DNA from 2 places in the Citrobacter sp. U14242 genome. Region 2 is predicted to be linked to the other one. Evidence: predicted binding sites of a transcription regulator. Region 2 holds the regulator's gene; the other holds the start of a gene.

Region 1 (7,556 bases), on a different contig from region 2:
TCATTAAGAAGGCAATTGATGCAGGTATTATTGTCATCAACATTGATAACAAATTTGATGACGGTGTACTTAAAGATAAAAACCTGAATATTCCTTTTGTTGGCCCGGATAACCAAAAAGGTGCAAAAGAAATTGGCGATTATTTAGCGAAGCATCTTAAGGCCGGCGATCAGGTTGGCATTATTGAAGGCATCCCTACCTCCAGCAACTCTCAGCAACGTACTCTGGGCTTCCAAAATGCAATGGCGCAGGGTGGCATGAAAGTCGTTTCTGTTCAATCTGGCCAATGGGAAATTAACAACGCCAATGCGGTCGCGGCGGCAATGTTAAGTGAGTATCCTGATATCAAAGCACTGTTAGCCGATAACGATAATATGGCATTAGGTGCCGTTTCCGCCATCCGCTCTGCCGGAAAAAAAGGACAGGTTCTGGTTGTCGGCTATGACAATATCGAAGCAATTAAGCCTATGTTAAATGACGGTCGTGTTTTAGCAACTGCGGACCAATTTGCCTCTCAACAAGCTGTATTTGGTATTGATGCTGCCCTTGATGCCTTAAAAAATGGCAAAAAACAGAGTGAGCTCTCCAGCAACGTAGAAACCCCAATAAAACTGATCGTCAAACAATAAGCGGATAACAGTGCGCCGCTGTGGTACTGGCATCAGTTGAGTATCAGAGCGGCTTACCGGATAAGGCCAGAATATGAAAAGTGGGCAAGAAATCCTCACAATACAGGGGGTAGGTAAAACCTACAGTGAACCTGTTTTGGTGGATGTGACGCTAGCATTATATCCAGGAAAAGTACTGGCCCTGACGGGAGAAAACGGTGCCGGGAAAAGTACGTTATCAAAAATTATCGGCGGGTTAACCAACGCAACGACCGGGAAAATGGTTTATCAGGGGCAGCCTTACGCACCTGCGAGCCGAAAAGAGGCGGAAAAGCTGGGTGTTCGCATGGTTATGCAAGAACTCAATTTACTGCCTACGTTGTCGGTTGCAGAGAACTTATTTCTCGAACAACTTCCGCATCGATTCGGCTGGATCGATCGAAAAAAGCTCGTAGAAATGGCCCGTCCGGTAATGGCAATGGTTGGGCTGCAATCCGTCGATCCAAATACGCTGGTGGGCGAATTGGGGATTGGTCACCAGCAGATGATCGAAATCGCCAGAAACCTGATTGGTGAAAGCCGGATACTTATTCTGGATGAACCGACGGCCATGCTCAGTAGTCGTGAGGTCGAACTGCTGTTTAAACAAATAGCAATCTTCAAAGCCCGAGGCGTTTCAATAATTTATATTTCTCACCGACTGGATGAGCTTGCGATGATTGCTGATGACATCGCGGTGCTACGTGATGGTCATTTGGTCTGCGTGGACGATATTAAACGTTATACCAGCGATCAACTTGTTTCGTTGATGGTCGGCCGCGATTTAGAAAGTTCATTTGATTTAAGTGGACGCCAGGCCGGTCAACCCATCCTGAAAGTGGAAAATTTTAAGCGTGGAAAAATCATTCGGGACACGTCGTTTACCTTGCACAGTGGCGAAGTGCTCGGCATTAGTGGCCTTGTCGGCTCTGGCAGGACCGAGCTGCTACGCGCTATTTTTGGCGCGGACAAAATAGACAGTGGCACATTACTGATTGGTACTCCACTAAAACCGGTGGTGATCCGTTCGCCTGCACAAGCTATCCGACACGGTATCGCCTTAGTCACGGAGGATCGTAAAGGTGAAGGGCTTCTGCTACCACAGTCGGTTGCCGCAAATATCTCGTTGGGTAACAGCGAGAAAATTAGCCATCTGTCGGTCGTTAACGCATTGAGTGAAACCACATTAGCGAATAAGCACATCAAAAGTTTAGGCGTTCGTACAACGAATACCTCACAGGCCGTGGAAAGCCTGTCAGGTGGTAATCAGCAGAAAGTTCTCATTAGCCGGTGGCTGGAACGAGACTGTGAAGTCGTCTTATTTGATGAGCCGACTCGCGGTATTGATGTAGGTGCCAAACAAGATATTTATCAATTGCTGAATACGTTAACGGCGAAGGGAAAAGGCGTTGTTGTCGTTTCCAGTGACCTACGCGAACTGATGCTGGTTTGCGATCGTATTGCGGTCATTTCCGATGGCAAGTTAGTGAACACATTTACACGTGATAACTGGAGCCAGGATCGCATTTTAGCGGCTGCATTTTCGGCCTATCAGCATTCAGAAGAGACTGTCAGCGAGTAGCCGGGGATAAAAGATGAAAAACAATTTTGCGACAAAACAAGCGGCAGCAGAGAAAAGAAATACACCGACGTCATGGAAAGGCCTAAGTAGCTATATCGGGTTGCTCGGGGCGTTAGCCGCAATGATCGTCCTATTTTCATGCCTCAGTTCTCATTTCTGGAGCATGAACACTTTCAGCACTATTGCGAATCAGATCCCCGATTTAATCGTTATGTCGGTGGGGATGACATTTATCTTAATCATTGCCGGCATCGACCTTTCCGTTGGATCGTTGCTGGCGCTTGCTGCTGCAGTCGTCAGCGTCACCTATTTAAATTTTCATTGGACGCCCTGGCTTGCCGCGCTTTCAGGCGTAGCACTCGCCACATTCGTTGGAGCGTTAACGGGCCTGATTACCGTTGCCTGGCGTATTCCGGCGTTTATCGTCTCACTGGGCGTTCTGGAAATGGCCCGTGGAGCAGCGTATCAGTTAACTGACTCGCGGACCGCGTATATCGGTTCTATTTATGATTATTTAGCCGACCCCATTCTCTTTGGTGTCTCCCCTTCTTTTATTATCGCGATCGTTGTCATTGTTGCAGGGCATCTGGTACTGACGCGAACCGTATTTGGTCGCCATTTGATCGGTATTGGCACCAATGAAGAAGCCGTTCGATTGTCAGGTATAAATCCAGGTCCTTATAAGGTCGCAGTCTTTGCCTTGATGGGGGGATTATCCGGCCTGGCGTCGCTGTTTCAGGTTGCCCGTCTTGAAGCCGCCGACCCCAATAGCGGCGTTGGCATGGAACTGCAGGTGATTGCCGCAGTTGTGATTGGCGGCACGAGCCTGATGGGAGGACGTGGCTCTATTATCTGTACGTTTCTTGGCGCGTTGATTATTTCCGTTCTGGCGGCGGGACTGGCGCAAATTGGCGCAAGCGAGCCGACAAAACGTTTTATAACAGGAGCCGTAATAATCGTTGCAGTGGTACTTGATACATACCGTAGCCACTTAAATAAAAAATAATCATGAGGGTTGCCCGGCTTGACCGGGTAACCACAGCAGATGAAATCCCTGTTACAGTCCGAGCGCGGTCCCGACGAGCAACCAGATATTCAGCGCCACCACCAGCACCACAATCACCCAGCCAACATATTTAACCCAGACAGTGTTAACCAAATCCCCCATTAACGTACTGTTGCTGGTGAATATCAGGAGTGGTACCAGCGCCAGCGCGATACCGAAACTCAGTAGTACCTGACTCATGACCAGAATACGGGTGGGATCGAGGCCCATCAGGATGACGATAAATGACGGCATCATGGTGACGGTACGGCGCACCCAGAGCGGGATATGAAAGCGGATAAACCCTTGCATAACCACCTGCCCCGCCAGCGTGCCAACCACAGTAGAGGAAAGCCCTGCTGCCACCAGGCTTAAACCAAATACGGTAGCCGCAGCATGACTCAGCAGCGGTTCAAGCGTCAGATAGGCCTGGTCCAGGTCTGCAATACCGGTATGCCCGCTAAAGTGAAACGCGGCTGCCGCTGTCGCCATCATTGCCAGATTCACAAATCCGGCAATCGTCATGGCGATTGCCACATCCCATTTCGTCGCTGCGTAACGCTGTTGGCGCGTACCACCGTGCAAATGCTGGGTTAAGGAGGAGTGCAGATAAATGACGTGCGGCATGATGGTGGCACCAAGCACACCGGCCGCCAGGAACACCGCTTCGGAATTGGGCAGGCTCGGTATAACCATCCCTTTGCTAAGCTGCGCAAGGTTCGGTTGGGAAAAAATCAGCTCGACAATATATGCCGCTGCCACGAACAACAACAAACCGCCGATCACTTTTTCCAGGGGTTTTTGCCCGCGACGCTGCAGCATCAGAATTAAAAATGTCGCAATACCAGTGAGCACAGCCCCCTGCAGCAGCGAAACGCCAAGGATAAGTTTAAAGCCAATCGCAGCGCCAATAAATTCTGCAAGATCGGTCGCCATCGCAATAATTTCGGCCTGTACCCAGTAAAACCAAACCACTGGACGAGGATAGTGATCACGGATCTGTTCCGCCAGGTTTTTGCCGGTGGCAATGCCAAGCTTGGCCGACAGCACCTGAATCAGCATCGCCATCAGATTTGCCCAGACCACAACCCACAACAGTTTGTAGCCAAAGCTGGCCCCTGCCTGGATATTCGTAGCAAAGTTACCGGGATCGATATATCCGATAGCCGCGATGAACGCAGGTCCCATTAATGCGAGCTTCAACTTGCGCGCTGCCCGTCCACTGCTACTCTCAACGCGATCGTTAGTCATTTTAGTGCCTCAGAAACATAGCCTTTGCTATGTTTCAAGCTACGCCTGTTGAGAATGATTATCAAATTCATTTTAATGGGTGAAGTTGATTTCTCTGATAGCGTTTGTCTATGGAACGGTAAGAAATTTGGAAATGCCGGTAAGATGTTTGATTATTGTTATGAGATTAGCACAGTGACATAACTTTTCACTTCCATACTAAACATAACGGAAGTGTATCACCGATCACTAATTTTGAATCTCGTCACAGGTCCTTATTATAGTGTGTGTTTGATCTCGTTTTCTTTACTGTTGTTACATAGAATGTGCACGAAAACTAAATCTGCCTCAAATTTGGAGCAAATATGGACCGCGTTCTTCACTTTGTCCTGGCCCTTGCCGTGGTTGCGGTACTCGCACTGCTGGTAAGCAGTGACCGTAAAAAAATCCGCATTCGTTATGTTATTCAATTGCTTGTTATTGAAGTGTTACTGGCATGGTTCTTCCTGAACTCTGATGTCGGCCTGGGCTTTGTAAGAGGCTTTTCCGAGATGTTTGAAAAACTGCTCGGATTCGCTAATGAAGGGACTAACTTTGTCTTCGGCAGCATGAACGATAAAGGCCTGGCATTCTTCTTCCTGAAAGTGCTTTGCCCAATCGTCTTCATTTCCGCTCTGATCGGTATTTTGCAGCATATCCGTGTTCTGCCGGTTATCATCCGCGCGATTGGTTTCCTGTTATCCAAAGTGAACGGTATGGGCAAACTGGAATCCTTCAACGCCGTTAGCTCCCTGATCCTGGGTCAGTCCGAGAACTTTATCGCCTATAAAGATATCCTCGGTAAAATGTCTCGCAACCGCATGTACACCATGGCAGCAACGGCGATGTCTACCGTTTCCATGTCTATCGTTGGCGCATACATGACGATGCTGGAACCAAAATACGTTGTTGCTGCGCTGGTTCTGAACATGTTCAGCACCTTTATCGTCCTGTCACTGATCAACCCTTATACCGTTGATGCCAGCGAAGAAAATATTCAGATGTCCAATCTGCACGAAGGTCAGAGCTTCTTCGAAATGTTGGGTGAATACATTCTGGCAGGCTTCAAAGTTGCGATTATCGTTGCAGCAATGCTGATTGGTTTCATCGCACTGATCGCTGCCCTGAACGCCCTGTTCGCTACCGTTACCGGTTGGTTTGGCTACAGCATCTCCTTCCAGGGCATCCTGGGTTACATCTTCTACCCGATTGCGTGGGTGATGGGTGTGCCGTCCAGCGAAGCGCTGCAGGTGGGCAGTATCATGGCAACCAAACTGGTTTCCAACGAATTCGTCGCAATGATGGACCTGCAGAAAATCGCCTCTACGCTCTCTCCGCGCGCTGAAGGCATTATCTCTGTGTTCCTGGTTTCCTTCGCGAACTTCTCTTCTATCGGTATCATTGCAGGCGCAATTAAAGGTCTGAACGAAGAGCAAGGTAACGTGGTTTCCCGCTTTGGTCTGAAACTGGTTTACGGTTCTACACTGGTCAGCGTACTGTCTGCTTCCATTGCAGCACTGGTACTGTAAGACGACATCAATACAGCCGTTACCAAACCGGGGAGTTCAGATTCTCCCCGGTTTTTTTATGTCTGTTATCCAGCAATCTAAGCAAATAAACGAGAAACGCAGGCAGGAATCAAATGCAAAAAACCCCCGCTTTTCAGCGAGGGTTTCAATTTTGGTGGAGCTAAGCGGGATCGAACCGCTGACCTCTTGCATGCCATGCAAGCGCTCTCCCAGCTGAGCTATAGCCCCACGATGCGTTTACGTACCAAATTCATTGGGATTAAATTTGGTGGAGCTAAGCGGGATCGAACCGCTGACCTCTTGCATGCCATGCAAGCGCTCTCCCAGCTGAGCTATAGCCCCGTCACGTAAAGCTTGTCGAGTTGACGGGCGGCATCATATGAATTCCCTTCGCGTGTGTCAACGGCAAAATTAACTCATAGAATTCAATCGCTGAAAAAGCAGGCAAATGAAGAACATTGCGCAACAACTCGCATTCAGTAGTTAAACGCGTCACGGTTTCTACTAAAATGGTGCTATAAAATGAACCACTAATTAACCCCACGACTATTCAGGGAATCGTTATGTTCAAGGAACGGATGACGCCAGAAGAACTTGCTAATCTGACCGGATACAGCCGACAGACCATCAATAAATGGGTGCGCAAGGAAGGTTGGGCTACCTCACCCAAACCAGGCGTTCAGGGCGGTAAAGCCCGTCTGGTTCACGTTACCGAACAAGTTCGTGAATACATTCGCAGCGCTGAGCGTTCAGCGGAAGGCTTATCAGATAATTTATCTTTATCAGGTGACACCTCCATTGAAGCTCTACTGATAAGACTCGCCAAAGAAATGACGCCATCAGAACAGAAAATGTTTACGTCGCTGATCCTGCGTGAAGGCATTACGGGTTTGTTACAACGCTTAGGGATTCGCGACAACAAATAATATGAAAAAATTACGCAGTAAAATGACCACCGAAGAGCTGGCTGAATGTCTCGGTGTCGCCAAACAAACCGTCAATCGCTGGATCAGAGAGCAAAACTGGACAACCGAAAAGTTTCCCGGTGTTAAAGGTGGTCGCGCAAGGCTTATTCATATTGATGCGGCTGTCCGAGAGTTTCTTCTCAATATTCCCGCTTTTCGCAAAGTGCCAGAATTTTATCAGGCAGAAGAACCGCTTGCCGAGTATACACACGTGGTTCGCAGTCACGCCTGCCGTCAGATAATCAGCGCACTGGATAACATGTCACCAACGGAACAGGAAAAGCTGGCGATGTATATTTCGCGCGAAGGTATTCGCACTTTCCTGACCCGTCTGGGCATTGATGAGTCTGAATAAATACCAAAAAAACGGCAGGGTATGCGCCTGCCGTTATTTTATCTCTCAACCCGTCTTACTGCTGACTTTCACGCTCAGTAATAAACGCGAGCGCTTTGTTAATACGTTCAATGCTGCGAGATTTACCAATCGCATGCACAGTAACGTCTAACGCCGGAGACTGA
Region 2 (7,556 bases):
GGTAAAAACAGCCCGTTCCGCGATCGCAGCGTTGAAGAGAACCTCGCGCTGTTCGAAAAAATGCGTACCGGCGGTTTTGAAGAAGGTAAAGCCTGCCTGCGAGCGAAAATCGATATGGCCTCGCCGTTTATCGTCATGCGCGACCCGGTGCTGTATCGCATTAAGTTCGCCGAACACCATCAGACCGGTAATAAGTGGTGCATCTATCCGATGTACGACTTCACCCACTGCATCAGCGATGCGCTGGAAGGCATCACGCATTCACTGTGTACGCTGGAATTCCAGGACAACCGTCGTCTGTACGACTGGGTGCTGGACAACATCACCATTCCTGTTCATCCGCGTCAGTACGAATTCTCGCGCCTGAATCTGGAATACACCGTGATGTCCAAGCGTAAGCTGAACCTGCTGGTGACCGACAAGCACGTTGAAGGCTGGGACGACCCGCGTATGCCGACTATCTCGGGTCTGCGCCGTCGTGGTTACACGGCTGCCGCTATCCGTGAATTCTGCAAACGCATTGGTGTGACCAAACAGGATAACACCATTGAAATAGCTTCTCTGGAATCCTGCATCCGTGAAGATCTGAACGAAAATGCACCGCGCGCGATGGCCGTTATCGATCCGGTGAAACTGGTTATCGAAAACTATCCGCAGGGCGAAAGTGAACTGGTAACGATGCCTAACCATCCGAGCAAGCCGGAAATGGGCAGCCGTGAAGTGCCGTTCAGCGGTGAAATCTGGATCGACAGGGCTGACTTCCGCGAAGAAGCCAACAAGCAGTATAAGCGTCTGGTAATGGGCAAAGAAGTCCGTCTGCGTAATGCTTATGTTGTTAAAGCCGAGCGCGTAGAGAAAGATGCGGAAGGTAACATCACCACCATTTTCTGCACCTACGATGCCGACACCCTGAGCAAAGATCCGGCCGATGGACGTAAAGTAAAAGGCGTTATTCATTGGGTAAGTGCGGCTCATGCGCTGCCGATTGAAATCCGTCTGTACGATCGTCTGTTCAGCGTACCAAACCCTGGCGCGGCGGAAGACTTCCTGTCCGTCATTAACCCGGAATCGCTGGTGATTAAGCAGGGTTACGGTGAGCCGTCGCTGCAGGCTGCGGTTGCAGGTAAAGCGTTCCAGTTTGAGCGTGAAGGGTACTTCTGTCTGGACAGCCGTTATGCAACGGCAGACAAGCTGGTGTTTAACCGCACCGTGGGTCTGCGCGATACGTGGGCTAAAGTCGGCGAATAAGTCGCTATACATCCTGTCTAAACGCCGCATCATGCGGCGTTTTTTTCGCAAAAAAACGCGTACCAGGCTCCATTTGCGGAGCGAATTAATTACATGCCTGTAATAATGGAATGGCTGAATGCTTTTGCGGTCAAATAACTTACCTCAATATGAAATTGGCTGAAACCGATTTCATCCTCATGGAAAACAAGCGTTTTTTTCAATTGTTCAACGCTTTTTTATCTGCCAATGAAAATGTAACAGAAAGCAATCAAATATGTGCGGTTGCTCATACTATTACATACTCGTTACAGAAAGAGATTGATAATTCGCGTCGCGAAAAATAGTCTATTCATTGTAGTCAATGAGGTTTTCTCAGCGCTACTTTTTTTAATTTTTGCTTTTTCGCTGTTTGCCTTTGGTGACAGCATTTTATACCCAATGGATTTCGAGTTGCATCAAGGCGGCGACGCAGTGAATTCCCGGGAGCGTACATCAGTACGTGACTGGGATGAGCGAGGAAAGCCAACGCAGATGCGGCTTGAAAGACGAAGGGTTATACGTCAAAGAGGATTAACATATGCGTACGTTTAGTGGCAAACGTAGTACGCTGGCGCTGGCTATCGCCGGTATCACAGCAATGTCGGGTTTTGTTGTCGCTCCCCAGGTTCACGCCGAAGGTTTTATTGATGACTCTACCTTAACTGGTGGCATTTATTACTGGCAGCGTGAGCGTGACCGTAAAGATGTGACCGATCATGACAAATACAAAACTAACCTTTCTCACTCCACCTGGAACGCAAACCTCGACTTCCAGTCCGGTTACGTGGCGGATATGTTTGGTATTGATGTCGCAGCATTTACCGCTATTGAAATGAACGAAAGTAGCGAAAGCGGCCATCCAAACGAAATCGCATTCTCTTCAAAAAATAAAGGCTATGACGAAGATTACTCCGGCGATAAGAGCGGGATCAGCCTGTATAAAGCGGCAGCTAAATTTAAATTTGGCCCGACCTGGGCGCGCGCCGGTTATATTCAGCCAACCGGGCAAACTCTGCTGGCACCACACTGGAGCTTTATGCCTGGTACCTATCAGGGTGCTGAAGCCGGTGCCAACTTCGATTATGACGATGCGGGTGCGCTGAGCTTCTCCTATATGTGGGCCAACGAATATAAAGCTCCGTGGCACACCGAAGTCGATAAATTCTATCAAGCCGATAAAAAGACCAAAGTTGATTACCTCCATTCAATCGGCGCAAAGTATGACTTCAAAAATAACCTGTTGCTGGAAGCGGCATTCGGTCAGTCTGAAGGCTACGTCGATCAGTATTTCGCCAAAGCCAGCTACAAATTTGATCTAGGCGGTAACCCGTTTACAACCAGCTACCAGTTCTACGGCGCCCGCGATAAGGTTGATGACCGCACGGTTAACGACATTTATGATGGCACGGCCTGGCTGCAGGCACTGACCTTCGGCTACAAAGTGGCAGAAGTCGTGGATCTGCGACTGGAAGGGACCTGGGTTAAAGCTGACGGGCAGCAGGGCTACTTCCTGCAGCGTATGACTCCGACCTATGCGTCTTCAAACGGTCGTCTGGACGTTTGGTGGGATAACCGTTCTGACTTCAACGCCAACGGCGAAAAAGCGGTCTTCTTCGGTGCGATGTATGACCTGAAGAACTGGAACCTGCCAGGCTGGGCTGTGGGTGCCTCCTATGTTTACGCATGGGATGCTAAACCGGCTACCTGGCAGCTCAACCCGGATGCGTACTACGACAAAAATCGTACTATCGAAGAGTCGTCTTACAGCCTGGATGCGGTCTATACCCTGCAGGACGGCCGTGCGAAGGGCACTATGTTTAAACTGCACTTCACCCAGTACGACAACCATTCAGATATTCCGAGCTGGGGCGGTGGTTACGGTAACATCTTCCAGGATGAGCGTGACGTGAAATTCATCGTTATTGCTCCGTTCACCATCTTCTAATGCCGACGGCGGCAGGCCGCAAGCCTGCCGTTTTGTTGAGGAGTGTGTTATGAAAAAGCTGATACTCATCGCCGTCATGGCATCAGGGCTGGTTGCCTGCGCGCAATCACCAGCGCCGAAAGAAGATAGCCATCTTAAGGAAGCTTACAGCGCTTGTATCAATACTGCGCAGGGCTCGCCGGAGAAAATCGAGGCCTGTCAGAGCGTGTTAAACGTGCTGAAGAAAGAAAAACAGCATCAGCAGTTTGCCAATGAAGAAAGCGTGCGCGTACTGGATTACCAGCAGTGTATCCAGGCAACGCGTACGGGTAACGATCAGGCCGTTTCGGCCGATTGCGACAAGGTCTGGCAGGAAATTCGCAGCAAGAACGCTGTGAAATAAGGCCTCTTTTCCTTTAAGGGCCGGAGCGCAAGAACGGCTCCGGCCTGATCGTTATTTCATCCTATCTACTCGCAATGCAGTCAAATTGTACGCAGTTGCCGGGGAACATCTCCAGAACTGGTCGCCCTTCGTCAGACGGAAAAAAATGAACGTCGCTAAAATCAGCAATGGCGTATTTTGCACCATAAGAAAGTAGTGACTTACCGCCAATCCCTACACAAAAAGTACCTGCGCGAACGGCTGATGTAACCCCACTGGCTGAATCTTCAAAGACCAGAGCTGTCTCTGCGGGGATCTTAAGACGTTGTATGGCTAACAAATAAGGGTCTGGCCAGGGTTTACCTCGTTCAACATCATCACGCTCTACAATTACGGAAATCGCGCCGTGTGCATCAAGTAAATCAATAACGCGGTTAATTTTATATCGCCAACCGCTTGTCACAATTCCGATGGTGATACCTGCCTGAGCCAGTGCGGCGATCAGTGCTGAAATGCCTGCAATAGGTTGATATTCAGCATTATTTTCTGCATCAATAATGTATTGCTGCACTTTTTCACGATCGCTAAGCGATAAATCACTGAATAAAGCGCGTAGAGTGTGTGGTCCAGGTTGGCCGTGGATATGATTAACGATATCGGCAGTGCTGATTGTACGCCCGTACATTTGAGCTGCTTCACTCCAGGCTCGTTCAATAACACTGTTCGAATCGATCAATACGCCGTCCATATCAAAAAGAACAGCGGCAATATTTTGCTTCGCGCCAGACATTTTTCCTCCAACATTGAGTTACCTGATTGCCGTACATTTGCGGCTTTTTATGGATAATGTCGTCAGAAGTGAGGTCTGTATAATGCTGTTTTTTCCCGCGTAGATGAGAGAATGGAATGGAAACCAGACGATTACAGGCGTTCGTTACTTTGGCTGAACTGGGGAGTTATCGTAGCGCAGCCGAGGTTCTCTGCATAACGCAACCTGCGTTGACCAAACAGATCCAGTCGTTGGAACAGACGTTTGGCTTCAATCTTTTTATTCGTGGCCGTCATGGTGCGGTACTCACTGAGCAGGGGGCCTTGCTCTATTCGAGAGCCTGTGAACTGCTTAAAGGCTATGACGACTTCCTGAATTATGCCTATGACATACAGCATGGATCTGTGGGGGAGCTGGCTGTGGGATTTGGTTTGTCAACGTTTAGCCTGGTTCCAACATGGATTAAGGATTTTTGCGAAAGCTACCCTCAAGTACGGTTTTCGCTGAAAGATATTCCTTCAAGCGTTCAGAGTGGAATGCTGCTGGATGGAAGACTCCATATTGCTTTTCTTCGACTACCAGTAACCCCCGCACTTGCGTATCGGGTCATTAAACAAGAACGCATTGTGCTGGCTACGCCCATGGATGGACAAATGGATGTGTACAGTGCGCTCAATTGCTATTCAGTATTGCAGGTTAATCCCCTGCGAGAGCCGTGTCTGGCGGAACAGTCGCGCATTTTTTTATCGCAAAAGAATATTCAGGCTTCACCGGTAACGGTTGCAGATGATATCCATACCTTACTGGCGCTGATTGCTGGGGGCAATGGTGTCGCGTTTTTGCCTGAGAGTGTTAATAACTTCCTGCCTGTAGGGGTGAGACTGATTGAATTGAGTGATTCACCAGCCATGTGGAATATTGGAATCGCATGGAATCCAGAATTCTCACATCCTCTACGAGACCTATTTTTACAGGTGATGATGCGTAAAAAGGGGATATTTGCGTTGTAGCAAGATAGAAAAAAGCCAACCGTAAGGTTGGCTTTTCAGAAAGCATCACATTATTTGGCGTCGTGCGCATGATCGTCTTCGCGGCAATCGCCTTCAGCGCAGTGACCATACAGATAGAGGCTATGGTTAGTTAAACGAATACCATGTTTAGCCGCAATCTCACGTTGACGCGCTTCGATGGAGTCATCGCTGAACTCGACCACTTTGCCGCAGTCAAGGCAAATCAGGTGATCGTGATGATGTTGCTGGGTCAGTTCGAAGACGGATTTACCCCCTTCAAAATTATGGCGGGTCACGATTCCGGCATCATCAAATTGGTTCAGCACGCGATACACGGTCGCCAGACCAATTTCTTCACCCATGTCGATCAGGCGTTTGTATAAGTCTTCCGCACTGACGTGATGGTTATCCGGTTCCTGAAGAACTTCCAGAATCTTTAAACGAGGAAGCGTTACTTTCAGGCCAGCCTTCTTTAATGCGGTATTGTTGTCAGTCATGCGGAATCTGTCCTGTAGCTAAACGGTTCACTTCATTAACAGAAGTGACAGAAATTGCACTTGAGATAATGCGTATCATTATAGAACTGCCATGCCCAAATGAAAACTGCAAGTCTCTGGCAAATATTGTTAATCAAAACGTGGTATCACCGACAAACACACTGTGCAATACCCGATTGGCATCCAGCCATTGTACAGGGTCAGGCGAAAAAGTTACAAATTTGTAGCAATTATTTTGATTGGTTTTATCTATTGATGCGGCGCAGATGAATATCTACGCCGCACGAAATCAGGCATTGATGATTTCGTCGAGGTGCAGCTCTTCAGCGATCTGCTTAACCCATTTTTCTACGCGTTCAGCGGTCAGTTCCGGCTGGCGATCTTCATCGATAGCCAGACCCACAAAGTGGTCGTCATCTGCCAGACCTTTGGACGCTTCAAAATGGTAACCCGCCGTTGGCCAGTGGCCGACGATGGTAGCGCCGCGCGGCTCAATGATGTCGCGGATGGTGCCTAACGCATCACAGAAATATTCTGCGTAATCTTCCTGGTCGCCACAGCCGAACAATGCCACCAGTTTACCGTTAAAATCAATGTCTTCGAGAGTAGGGAAGAAGTCATCCCAGTCGCACTGCGCTTCACCGTAGTACCAGGTTGGGATGCCGAGCAGCAGAATGTCATACCCTTCCAGGTCTTCTTTGCTGCTTTTTGCAATGTCATGTACATCGGCAACGTCTTTACCAAGCTGCTTTTGAATCATTTTTGCGATATTTTCGGTATTACCGGTGTCGCTGCCGAAAAAGATGCCAGTGATTGCCATGAGTAAAATAACCTCTTGAAACTTATTGAAATGGTGGTGGCGCATTGCCCACGGATAAGGGCAATCATAGCAGAACAGTCCGGCATGCGGAAACAGCAAACATGCGGGACTGCACTCTGTGCTACACGATTTATGATTTAGAGCAGAAATTCAGACTAAGCCTGACCGCGCAATGCGGTGAGTTGGTTCATCAGCATCTCTTCGATGAGTTCACTGCGACTCATGCTGCGCGCTTCCGCCAATTCATTCAGAGCGTCAACGGCATCCGCGTTCAGTTTCAGTTCGACACGCTTGAGTCCACGAACTTTGTCGCGTTTAAGCTGATTACGTTTATTAATACGTAACTGTTCATCACGCGAAAGCGGATTGGTTTTGGGTCGTCCCGGGCGACGCTCCTGCGCGAACAGATCTAATGTCGTACGGTCCGTTTGTTCTTTGGCCATGATCTTGGTGACTTCGGGGAAACAATCAGCCAGGCGTCTGCCCGGATGGATAGCGCGCCATAATACATCAGCAGGGGAGGCGCGCCAACGCCCACGCGCGTAATCGCGCGCGGACGCTGAGTTTTTAATCAGTTAACCTTCTCACTCAGATAACGACGGATAGCGCGCAGCACGGCATCTGGTTTTTCTGCATGTACCCAATGGCCTGCACCGGCAATAACGTGTGCGCGGGCCAGCGGAAACTGGGCCAGTAATTGCTCGCGATACGCTTCAGTCACATAAGGTGAATTACCGCCGGGGATAAACAACGCCGGGTGTTCCCAGGCGGGTAGGGTTTCCCATCCCACGATATGGGGATACTGCTCCCACAACACCGGGACGTTAAAGCGCCACTCGCCCTCGACAAAAGACTTCAGCAGAAACTGGATCACGCCTTCTTCTT

What was found. The regulator Fur, encoded in region 2, represses iron uptake genes when iron is present. The targets are predictions, from matches to a motif close to ATAATAATGAGAACNACTATCAA.
Region 1: the regulator Fur is predicted to act here: its motif matches at 4,574-4,596, upstream of ACLJXE_RS00965 (Nramp family divalent metal transporter).

What each region holds. Positions count from the first base shown of each region.
Region 1 covers NZ_JBKGLW010000001.1:199,044-206,599, reverse strand. The annotation lists gene ACLJXE_RS00980 (sugar ABC transporter substrate-binding protein) at 1-629, shown strand, start outside; gene ACLJXE_RS00975 (sugar ABC transporter ATP-binding protein) at 703-2,229, shown strand; gene ACLJXE_RS00970 (ABC transporter permease) at 2,243-3,235, shown strand; gene ACLJXE_RS00965 (Nramp family divalent metal transporter) at 3,287-4,525, opposite strand; gene nupC (nucleoside permease NupC) at 4,870-6,072, shown strand; tRNA gene ACLJXE_RS00955 (tRNA-Ala) at 6,225-6,300, opposite strand; tRNA gene ACLJXE_RS00950 (tRNA-Ala) at 6,339-6,414, opposite strand; gene ACLJXE_RS00945 (YfeC-like transcriptional regulator) at 6,636-6,998, shown strand; gene ACLJXE_RS00940 (MerR family transcriptional regulator) at 7,000-7,392, shown strand; gene gltX (glutamate--tRNA ligase) at 7,448-7,556, opposite strand, start outside.
Region 2 covers NZ_JBKGLW010000008.1:299,660-307,215, reverse strand. The annotation lists gene glnS (glutamine--tRNA ligase) at 1-1,248, shown strand, start outside; gene chiP (chitoporin ChiP) at 1,808-3,214, shown strand; gene chiQ (ChiQ/YbfN family lipoprotein) at 3,264-3,596, shown strand; gene ACLJXE_RS15560 (HAD family hydrolase) at 3,658-4,365, opposite strand; gene ACLJXE_RS15555 (LysR family transcriptional regulator) at 4,482-5,354, shown strand; gene fur (ferric iron uptake transcriptional regulator) at 5,405-5,851, opposite strand; gene ACLJXE_RS15545 (ryhB-regulated fur leader peptide) at 5,844-5,930, opposite strand; gene fldA (flavodoxin FldA) at 6,141-6,671, opposite strand; gene ybfE (LexA regulated protein) at 6,827-7,114, opposite strand; gene ybfF (esterase) at 7,243-7,556, opposite strand, start outside.